DNA from 2 places in the Rhizobium sp. NLR22b genome. Region 2 is predicted to be linked to the other one. Evidence: riboswitches for the same ligand, from Rfam matches in the RefSeq annotation. Region 2 holds a riboswitch; the other holds the start of a gene.
The links. Region 2 has a riboswitch for thiamine pyrophosphate ahead of thiC (phosphomethylpyrimidine synthase ThiC). Riboswitches for the same ligand answer to the same signal wherever they lie in the genome.
Positions count from the first base shown of each region.

Region 1: another riboswitch for thiamine pyrophosphate. It lies ahead of thiM (hydroxyethylthiazole kinase); the one in region 2 lies ahead of thiC (phosphomethylpyrimidine synthase ThiC).

Region 1 covers NZ_JABDWM010000002.1:424,544-428,809, forward strand. Annotated here, with positions in the region: gene thiD (bifunctional hydroxymethylpyrimidine kinase/phosphomethylpyrimidine kinase) at 1-383, opposite strand, end outside; gene thiE (thiamine phosphate synthase) at 380-1,015, opposite strand; gene thiM (hydroxyethylthiazole kinase) at 1,012-1,815, opposite strand; TPP riboswitch at 1,866-1,962, opposite strand; gene HJC00_RS05725 (DUF1349 domain-containing protein) at 2,091-2,675, opposite strand; gene HJC00_RS05730 (ABC transporter substrate-binding protein) at 2,904-4,266, shown strand, end outside.
Region 2 covers NZ_JABDWM010000028.1:34,492-38,757, reverse strand. Annotated here, with positions in the region: gene thiC (phosphomethylpyrimidine synthase ThiC) at 1-1,780, opposite strand, end outside; TPP riboswitch at 1,874-1,985, opposite strand; gene HJC00_RS29745 (hypothetical protein) at 2,183-2,893, opposite strand; gene HJC00_RS29740 (hypothetical protein) at 3,303-3,614, opposite strand; partial or broken gene HJC00_RS33230 (IS5/IS1182 family transposase) at 3,823-4,016, shown strand.

The DNA of each region.
Region 1 (4,266 bases), on a different contig from region 2:
AGCCGCCTGGTCAGCACGTCGACCGCTTCAGGTGCGAGCAGGGCGGCGCCCCCCTTGGCGATCATCACCGGGTCGAGAACGACGGGGATGCCACGCCGGTGCGCGAGGGCTGCGGCAACGGCCTCGGCGATGCCGGCATTGGCGATCATGCCGATCTTGACGGCGTCGACGCGCACATCGGCAAAGACGGCATCGACCTGGTCGGCGACGAATTGCGGCGGCACCAGATGCACGCCGCTCACCCCTTGCGTGTTCTGCGCCGTCAGCGCGGTCAGCACCGCCATGCCGTAGACGCCGCGGGCGGAAAAGGCCTTGAGATCGGCCTGGATGCCGGCGCCGCCCGAGGGATCGGAGCCGGCGATGGAGAGAACGTTGCGGATCATGGGCGGACCTTTCGGATTTCTGCGGCGATGCGGCGCGTGGCCGCCTCGGGGTCCGGCGTGCCGGCGATGGCTGAGACGACGGCAAGCCCATTGGCGCCTGCGGCAAATACCTCGGCCACGTGGTTCGCCTTGAGGCCGCCGATGGCGACTGACGGCACCGGCGAAGCCTTCACCAGCCTTGCCAGACCGTCAAAGCCGATCGGCTGCTTGTGGTCGGCCTTGGTCGGCGTCGCAAAGACCGGTCCGACGCCGGCATAATCGACGAGACCGGGATCGACGGCGCTAGCAAGCGGCGCGGTCTCGACCGAGAGGCCGAGGATCATCCCGGGGCCGATCATCGTCCGTGCCGTGCGCGCGTCCATGTCTTCCTGGCCGATATGCAGGCCGTCGGCACTTATGGCGATCGCCGCCTCGACATCGTCGTTGACGATGAGCAGGGCGCCGGTTCCCGCAAGCGCTTGTTTCAAGGCTCGGCCGGTCTCGATCATTCTGGTCGTGCCCGCATGTTTGTCGCGCAGTTGCACCATCGTGGCGCCGCCGGCAACGGCAAGGCGCGCGGTCTCGACCATGCCGATCCCGGCGCAGAGTTCGGGGTCGAGGACGAGATAGAGCGAAAGGTCGAAAACCTTCATACGGCCGAAATCCTTGCCCGGGCATCGAGCGTTTCGGCGTCCAGGGCTGACAGCGCATCGAGGAAACGCCAAGCGAAGGAGCCGGGGCCGGCCGCCCCGAGGGCGGCATCCTCGCCCGCGACGGAGAAGGTCGCAAGGGCCGCAACTGTCGCCCCGAACGTATCCTCAGGGGCGGTCGCGGCAAAGGCGCCGATCAGGCAGGTGAGCGAGCAGCCGAGTGCGGTGACCTGCGGCATCAGGACCGATCCGCCTTTGATGCGCACGGCTCTTTCACCATCGGTGACGAAATCGGCCGCACCGGTGACGGCGACCACCGCCCGCTGTCGCTCGGCGAGCCGCCGCGCCGAGCCTTCCGCCTGCTCGACCGGGTCGCGGCTGTCGACGCCCTGGCCGCGGCTCTCTCCGCCGGCAAGGGCGATGATCTCGGAAGCATTGCCGCGGATGATCGTCGGCTTCAGCGCCAGGAGATCGGCGACCGCTCCGCGGCGGAAGGCCGTCGCGTAATGCGCGACCGGATCGAGGACCCATGGTTTGCCGGCTGCGTTGGCGGCCCTCGCCGCCGTCTGCATGCCTTCGATCCATTGCGTCGAAAGCGTGCCGATGTTGATGGTCAATGCATTCGCGATGCCGGCGAATTCGCCGGCTTCTTCAGCGGCGTGCACCATGGCGGGCGAGGCGCCCGACGCAAGCAGAACATTGGCCGCGATGTTCATGGCGACATAATTGGTGATGCACTGGACGAGCGGCGGCTTTTCGCGCATCGCCTTCAGCATGGCTCCCGACGTGATCTTGTTTTGCATGGCGCCCCTTTCAGGCGGGGGCGGGCACGGGGCAATTCGTGCGGGCGAAACCGCGACCCCGAGCGACTCCCTCCGCCGGCATTATCCGGTTCAGGTTCGAAGGGTGCTTCTCAGCCCGTCTGTCGACGGGCGCCCCTGTCTCTCATCGCGCTCTTTTTCGCAGAGAACGGGGCGGATGTCATCTCGAAAATGAGGGTTCGGTACTCTCCTTGCGGCTGCGCTTTAGGCGTGAACGTTGCTGCTCAGGAATGCAATCCCGATCGCATCCTATCCGGCTAACTCAAATCGTGAAGATCCGTCGTAATCGCCGGCCCGATCGAAAACTCCGAAAACCGCACCCTCAACCCGCTGCGCTCCGGCGTGCAGGCCGCCGGCCCGACTTCATAGCGGTCGGCAGCCGGGAAGGGCGCTAGCCGCAGCAGCGGCCAGCGGCTGCCGTCGCGGGAGGCCTGGATGCGCATGGCGCCGCCTGCAACGGTGACGCGGATGTGGAAATCTTCGAGTTCCTTGAAGGGCTGGGACACCGACCAGTCGGATCTGCCGTCGGTGACGACGGCGCTGAGGAAGGCTTCGCCGTCGGTGAATTCGACGCCTGACTTCACCCAGCGTGTTTCGTCGAGGCGCACCATCAGGCCGGCCTGATCGTAGAGGGTGCGGAATTCGCCCTGGATGCGGATCTCGGCGGTGAAGCTGTCACCGGTGGGAAAAGCGAGGAAATGGCCGTTGTCGCGGGTGAAGCCGTAATAGGTTTCGCACCAAAAATCGGTTTTCTCGTCGGTCGTCAGGGTGAGGCTGGTTTCGTCTGCGCGCCAGCTGGCCGGCTCGTTCAGCCACTTTCCTTTGTTGAAATCGATGCTCATCCCGTTCTCCCGTTCTGTTGAAGCCTGACCGAAGGCGACCGCCTGACTTTGGCATATCATGCCGCTTTCATGCAGCGCAGACAGCCGCAGATGAAGATGGTGCTTTTTCGGCGTCGCGCTATCCGCGGCTGCATAATCCGTCGCCCGCGCTTGACAGGATCGATCCAGTTCTTATTCTGTTACAAAAAGATGAATTGCATAATAATGGAACTAAACGGGAGCCATCACATGAAAACACTGGTCGCATTCCTGCTCGGCACCGCGCTCGTCGCCCTGCCGTCCGCCCTGCTTGCCCAGGAAAAGGGCGGCGTCATCAATGTCGCGACGATCGGCGAGCCGCCGACGCTCGATCCGATGTCGTCGACGGCTGATCTTGTCGGCATCGTCACCCAGCATATTTTCGAAACGCTCTACACCTTCGACAAGAGTTGGAACGTCACGCCGCTGCTGGCCGAAAGCCTGCCGGAGATCAGCGCCGACGGCAAAACCTATACGATCAAGCTGAGGACCGGCATCAAGTTCCACGACAATACAGACATGACGTCCGAGGATGTTGTCGCCTCGCTTGGCCGCTGGACGAAGATCGCCTCGCGCGGCAAGCAGGTGGCGGGCTTCATCGGCAAGATCGCCGCGACCGATCCTTCGACCGTCACCATCACCCTGAAGCAGCCCTATGCGCCGCTGACCTCGTTGCTCGCCTTCAACAATTCGGCGGCGATCATCATCCCTTCCGAAAAGCAGGACGAACCGATGAAGGAATTCATTGGCACCGGCCCCTATATGCTGAAGGAGCGCAAGGCCGACCAATATATCCAGCTCGTCCGCTTCGACGGCTATAAGTCACGCGAGGGCGACGGCAATGGTTACGGCGGCGCCCGCCATCAATATCTCGATGAAATCCGCTTCGTGCCGGTGCCGGATCCGAACACCCGCGTCGAGGCCGCCATTTCGGGCCAATATGATTATGTCGACTCGATCGCGGTCGAATCCTACGACAAGCTGAAGGCGTCGACTGCCTCGCAGCCGGTCATGCTGAAGCCCTTCGGTTATCCGGTCTTCGTCTTCAATACGAAGGAAGGTGTGGCTGCCAATGTCGAGGTCCGCAAGGCGATCCGCCAAGCGCTCAGCATGGAAGACATGCTGGCGGCAGCCTTCGGCAGCAAGGATTTTTATGCGCTCGACGGCGCCATCTACCCCAAGACCTTTGCCTGGTCGACGGATGCCGGCGTCGAGGGCGCCTATAATGTCGCCGATCCGGAAGGGGCGGCGGCTGCCGCCAAGAAAGCGGGTTACAACGGCGAGCCGATCCGCATCCTGACCAGCCGTCAATACGAGTTCCATTACAAGATGGCGCAGGTCGCCGCCGAATATCTGAAGCTTGCCGGCTTCACCGTCGATATGCAGGTGGTGGACTGGGCGACGCTGACGCAGCGCCGCACCGATCCGAAGCTCTGGGATATCTATATCACCCACAGCCCCTTCCTGCCGGAGCCGGCCCTCATCGGCTCGCTCTCGACCAGTTCGCCGGGCTGGTGGGACACGCCAGCCCGCAAGGCCGCCGTCGATGCCTTCACCTCCGAGGTCGACCCGA
Region 2 (4,266 bases):
CGCCCTCGCGATAACGCGCTGCCATCGCGTCTAGCCCCTCCTTCTGCGCTTCGGCGCGGATATCGTGCGAAATCCGCATGGAGCAGAATTTCGGGCCGCACATGGAGCAGAAATGGGTCACCTTTTGGGCTTCCTTCGGCAACGTCTCGTCGTGGAAGCTGCGGGCGGTTTCGGGGTCCAGCGAGAGGTTGAACTGATCCTCCCAGCCGAATTCGAAACGGGCACGCGAGAGCGCGTCATCGCGCAGCTGTGCTGCCGGATGCCCCTTGGCGAGATCAGCCGCGTGGGCCGCGATCTTGTAGGTGATGACGCCTACCTTCACGTCGTTGCGGTCGGGAAGCCCCAGGTGCTCCTTGGGCGTGACGTAGCAGAGCATCGCCGTACCGAACCAGCCGATCATTGCTGCGCCGATGCCGGAGGTGATGTGATCGTAACCCGGTGCGATATCCGTCGTCAGCGGTCCAAGCGTATAGAAGGGCGCCTCGCCGCAGACCTTGAGCTGCTTGTCCATGTTTTCCTTGATCTTGTGCATCGGCACATGGCCGGGGCCTTCGATCATCACCTGGCAGTCTTTCGCCCAGGCGATCTTGGTCAACTCTCCCAGTGTTTCCAGTTCGGCGAATTGCGCTGCATCGTTGGCATCGGCGATGGAGCCAGGACGCAGGCCGTCGCCGAGCGAGAAGGAAACGTCATAGGCGCGGCAGATATCGCAGATCTCCTCGAAATGCTCGTAGAGGAAGCTCTCGCGATGATGATGGAGACACCACTTGGCCATGATCGAGCCGCCGCGCGAGACGATGCCGGTGACGCGGTTGACGGTGAGCGGGATGTAGTGAAGCCGCACGCCGGCATGGATGGTGAAATAGTCGACGCCCTGTTCGGCCTGCTCGATCAGCGTGTCGCGATACACCTCCCAGGTCAGGTTCTCGGCAATGCCCTCGACCTTCTCCAGCGCCTGGTAGAGCGGCACGGTACCGATTGGTAGCGGCGAATTGCGGATGATCCATTCGCGGATGTTGTGAATGTTGCGGCCGGTGGAAAGGTCCATGACGGTGTCGGCACCCCAGCGCGCCGCCCAGAGCATCTTCTCGACCTCTTCGGCCATCGACGACGTGATGGCCGAATTGCCGATATTGGCGTTGATCTTCACCAGGAAATTGCGGCCGATGATCATCGGCTCGGCTTCGGGATGATTGATGTTGGCGGGGATGATCGCTCGTCCCGCCGCCACTTCCTGCCGGACGAATTCCGCCGTCACATGGTCCGGAATATGAGCGCCGAAGCTCTCGCCGTCTCGAACCATTGCCTCCTCCTGCGCCTTGCGGCCGAGGTTTTCGCGGATGGCTATGAATTCCATCTCGGGCGTGACGATGCCGGCGCGCGCATAAGAGAGCTGGGTGACTGCACTGCCATCCTTTGCGCGCAGCGGCTGGCGTAGCGCGGGGAATTCGGGCGTCAGCCTTTCGCCGCTGGCAAAGCCGTTGTCTTCGGGACGGACATGGCGGCCCTTATAGGCCTCGACGTCGCCGCGGGCGAGAACCCAGTCACGTCGCAGTGAGGGCAGCCCCTGTTCGACACGGATCTCGGTGCCCTCGATCGTATAGGGGCCGGACGAGTCGTAGACGACAACGGGCGGCTCGCCCGATGTCGGATGAAGGCTGATTTCGCGCATCGGCACGCAAATGTCGGGATGGATGTCCCCCCGACTGTAGATCTTCCTGGATGTCGGCAAGGGGCCGGTGGTGACGGTTGGGGTGATATTCTTTGCGGCGATGTTCACGGTTTGAGGCTCCAAGTTTGAGTTTGGAGACCCAGTCCTCAGCCGGAATGATGGAAAGACGCCGGCACGGATTCCACGCGTGAATCCGAAACCTCTCGAGCGCTTGCACCGTCCCTACGCCAGTATGAACTGGATCAGGTTCAACGGGTCACTGCGCGCGATAGCAGTATCTCAGCCCCTTGCCGGGACCCCCCTGGTGAATGCCAAAAAGGGTAGAGGCTTGCCGAGGGGACTGTCAAGTGACCATCTGCGATGGCTCAGGATCGTGCGTCGCCGCGATCAACGAATCGACAAGTCAGTCGCCCGACGGCACGCTTCCGCAAGGCAGGCGCTTTTGTCGCATGCAGTGGCTGTCGATTTTTATCCCGCGCAATTCAGCAAGTATGCTGAGCTACCGAAGCGCTATTGAGAAAGCAGGCGCGGAACTGGAAAGTCTAGTACTTTGTCCGTGTAGCTTTCGACCAAGGCGCTAAACGGCGTGCCGTCTCGAAGTTTCAGTACGGCACGATGTTCGAGCAGGAACGGCGGCAGGCTGAGGGAACTTGTTTCATGCGCTGTTAAGCCGTCCATGTCCCAGCCTTCGGATAGAGGGGACCAGAGCAACTTGGCAGACAGGTTTGTGCGAGTGAAATTAAGAGCCTGAACGGCTCTGCCAAACGCGATATCGCTGGTCTTCAAAGCCTGATTCATCTCTGCAGTTAATTTTGCGGGTACATACCAGTTGTCGGCTTCCGACAAGACGCGGTCGCCGCAGACCAGGCGGACGCGGCGATAAGCGATCAGCTCACCGGGTCCGACGGTCAGAAGTTCACGGATGTGCTCATCGGCCGGCTTGTCTTGCCCGCCCACACGCTGAGCTACAATCTTAGAACCTTCCGGTGCGAGCTTGTGCGCGGCGCACCAGCGATCAAGGGTCAACGTAGCACTGGCGTTACTCAGGAGATTGGCATTCAAGGTCTGAAGGACCGCAAGCGCTTCCACTCGAGATGTTGGCGAGTTCAGCCACTGAGACCCTATAGACGGTTCTTGCGCAATTGCGATCTGGGTGCCCAGCACGATGGCAGTCGCTGCAAGTGCGGCGATGCGAATGCGTTTCGAAGAACAAAATGACACGGAGAACGAATCCTTTCTGCGGTGAATTTGATGGGCGAACCCTGCGCGTCAAATTTCCTTGATTTTGGCAGGCGAGCGCGCGTTGTCAGCGTATTTGATGCCAGCAGCAAGATTTGAACTGCGCCTTGCGGGTACCGTTTAACGGTCGGGTTCCCGATAGACTTTCTTACCATCTTCCGATGTTCCTGCCGTGCTGGTTCACACCTGTTGAAGCCTGTGTGCCCGAGCCGTCCTTTGCTTGCGTCGCATCAAGGTCGTCCATGATATCCTCCATCCGCTCGCCGACTTGTTGTTGGAGTTTGCAAGCGTTGGCGACTGAGCCGATGCTTCCATCCCGGAATATGGAAACTCAATAGACGTGGATTTCAAAGGAGGAACGTGGCGGCCGGTCCAAATTCTCCCAATTCACTTAACGGTTTAGCGCCTTTGTCGTCCTCTCGCTCGTTGCGAGATGTTCATATAGCTGGATCGGATAAAATAGCTCGCAACCGAAAGCAAAATCCAGGAGCCATTGTTGGAAAAAGGTCTTCTTCGTCGACCCGGAGCCCTCCTGCCGCTCGAGTGACAATTGCAGACCAGGCAGCGACACACCGTCGATGGTTGCCAACTGCAGATGCGAGGAGCCAAGGCGCTTGTCTGATTGCTTTTTCTGATGCATGTCATCGTGCTCCTTGTGCAAGCCTCCCGACGATGATGTCGCCGGCAAGATTTCAGCATTCATAGGAAGTAATCTTCCTGCACTGTGCTGTCGTAGCTCCTATTCAGGACAATTCATGAAATACGTCAGCAACGCAACAGATGAGACGGATATATCTTATAGTATATCGTTTTCGTTCGAGACATGGCAAATATCCGTGTGAAAAGTTCGTGAGTGATATGGTATATTATTGCATATATACTTACATATATTGATTTTCACAGCTTTGGGTGGCTGGATGGAATGGCAGGTCTTTGAAGGCCACGGCAGACGCCCGCTGGTCGAAATGGCAATCGGACGATACAAGGCTATCATCGGGCGGCGTCTGCGGGCCAGGTCGCCCCTAGTCAGCAGATCAACTGCGCCCTTCTCAGGCATGCTTGGCTTTGCGCCCGAAATCCATTCGCCGCACGGCACAATCAGCCGTTCCAAAGATTCGCAAGGACAGCTCGTCGTCGTCGGCGGCGCTCGAAGCTCCACAAGACGTTTAACGGCCAAGCAACAGCGCCCGGCGGATTTCTTACACGGTCTGGCCAAACGTGCGGGCCATGAGCGTATCACGCCGCGGCAATGCTTGGATGTTTGTCTATCGCTCCCCGCTTGGGAATGATCGGTGCATCGCTCCCATGAGCTTCCCTGCCGGGGGTGAACGCTCCTGCCAGATCGGAAGCTGCTT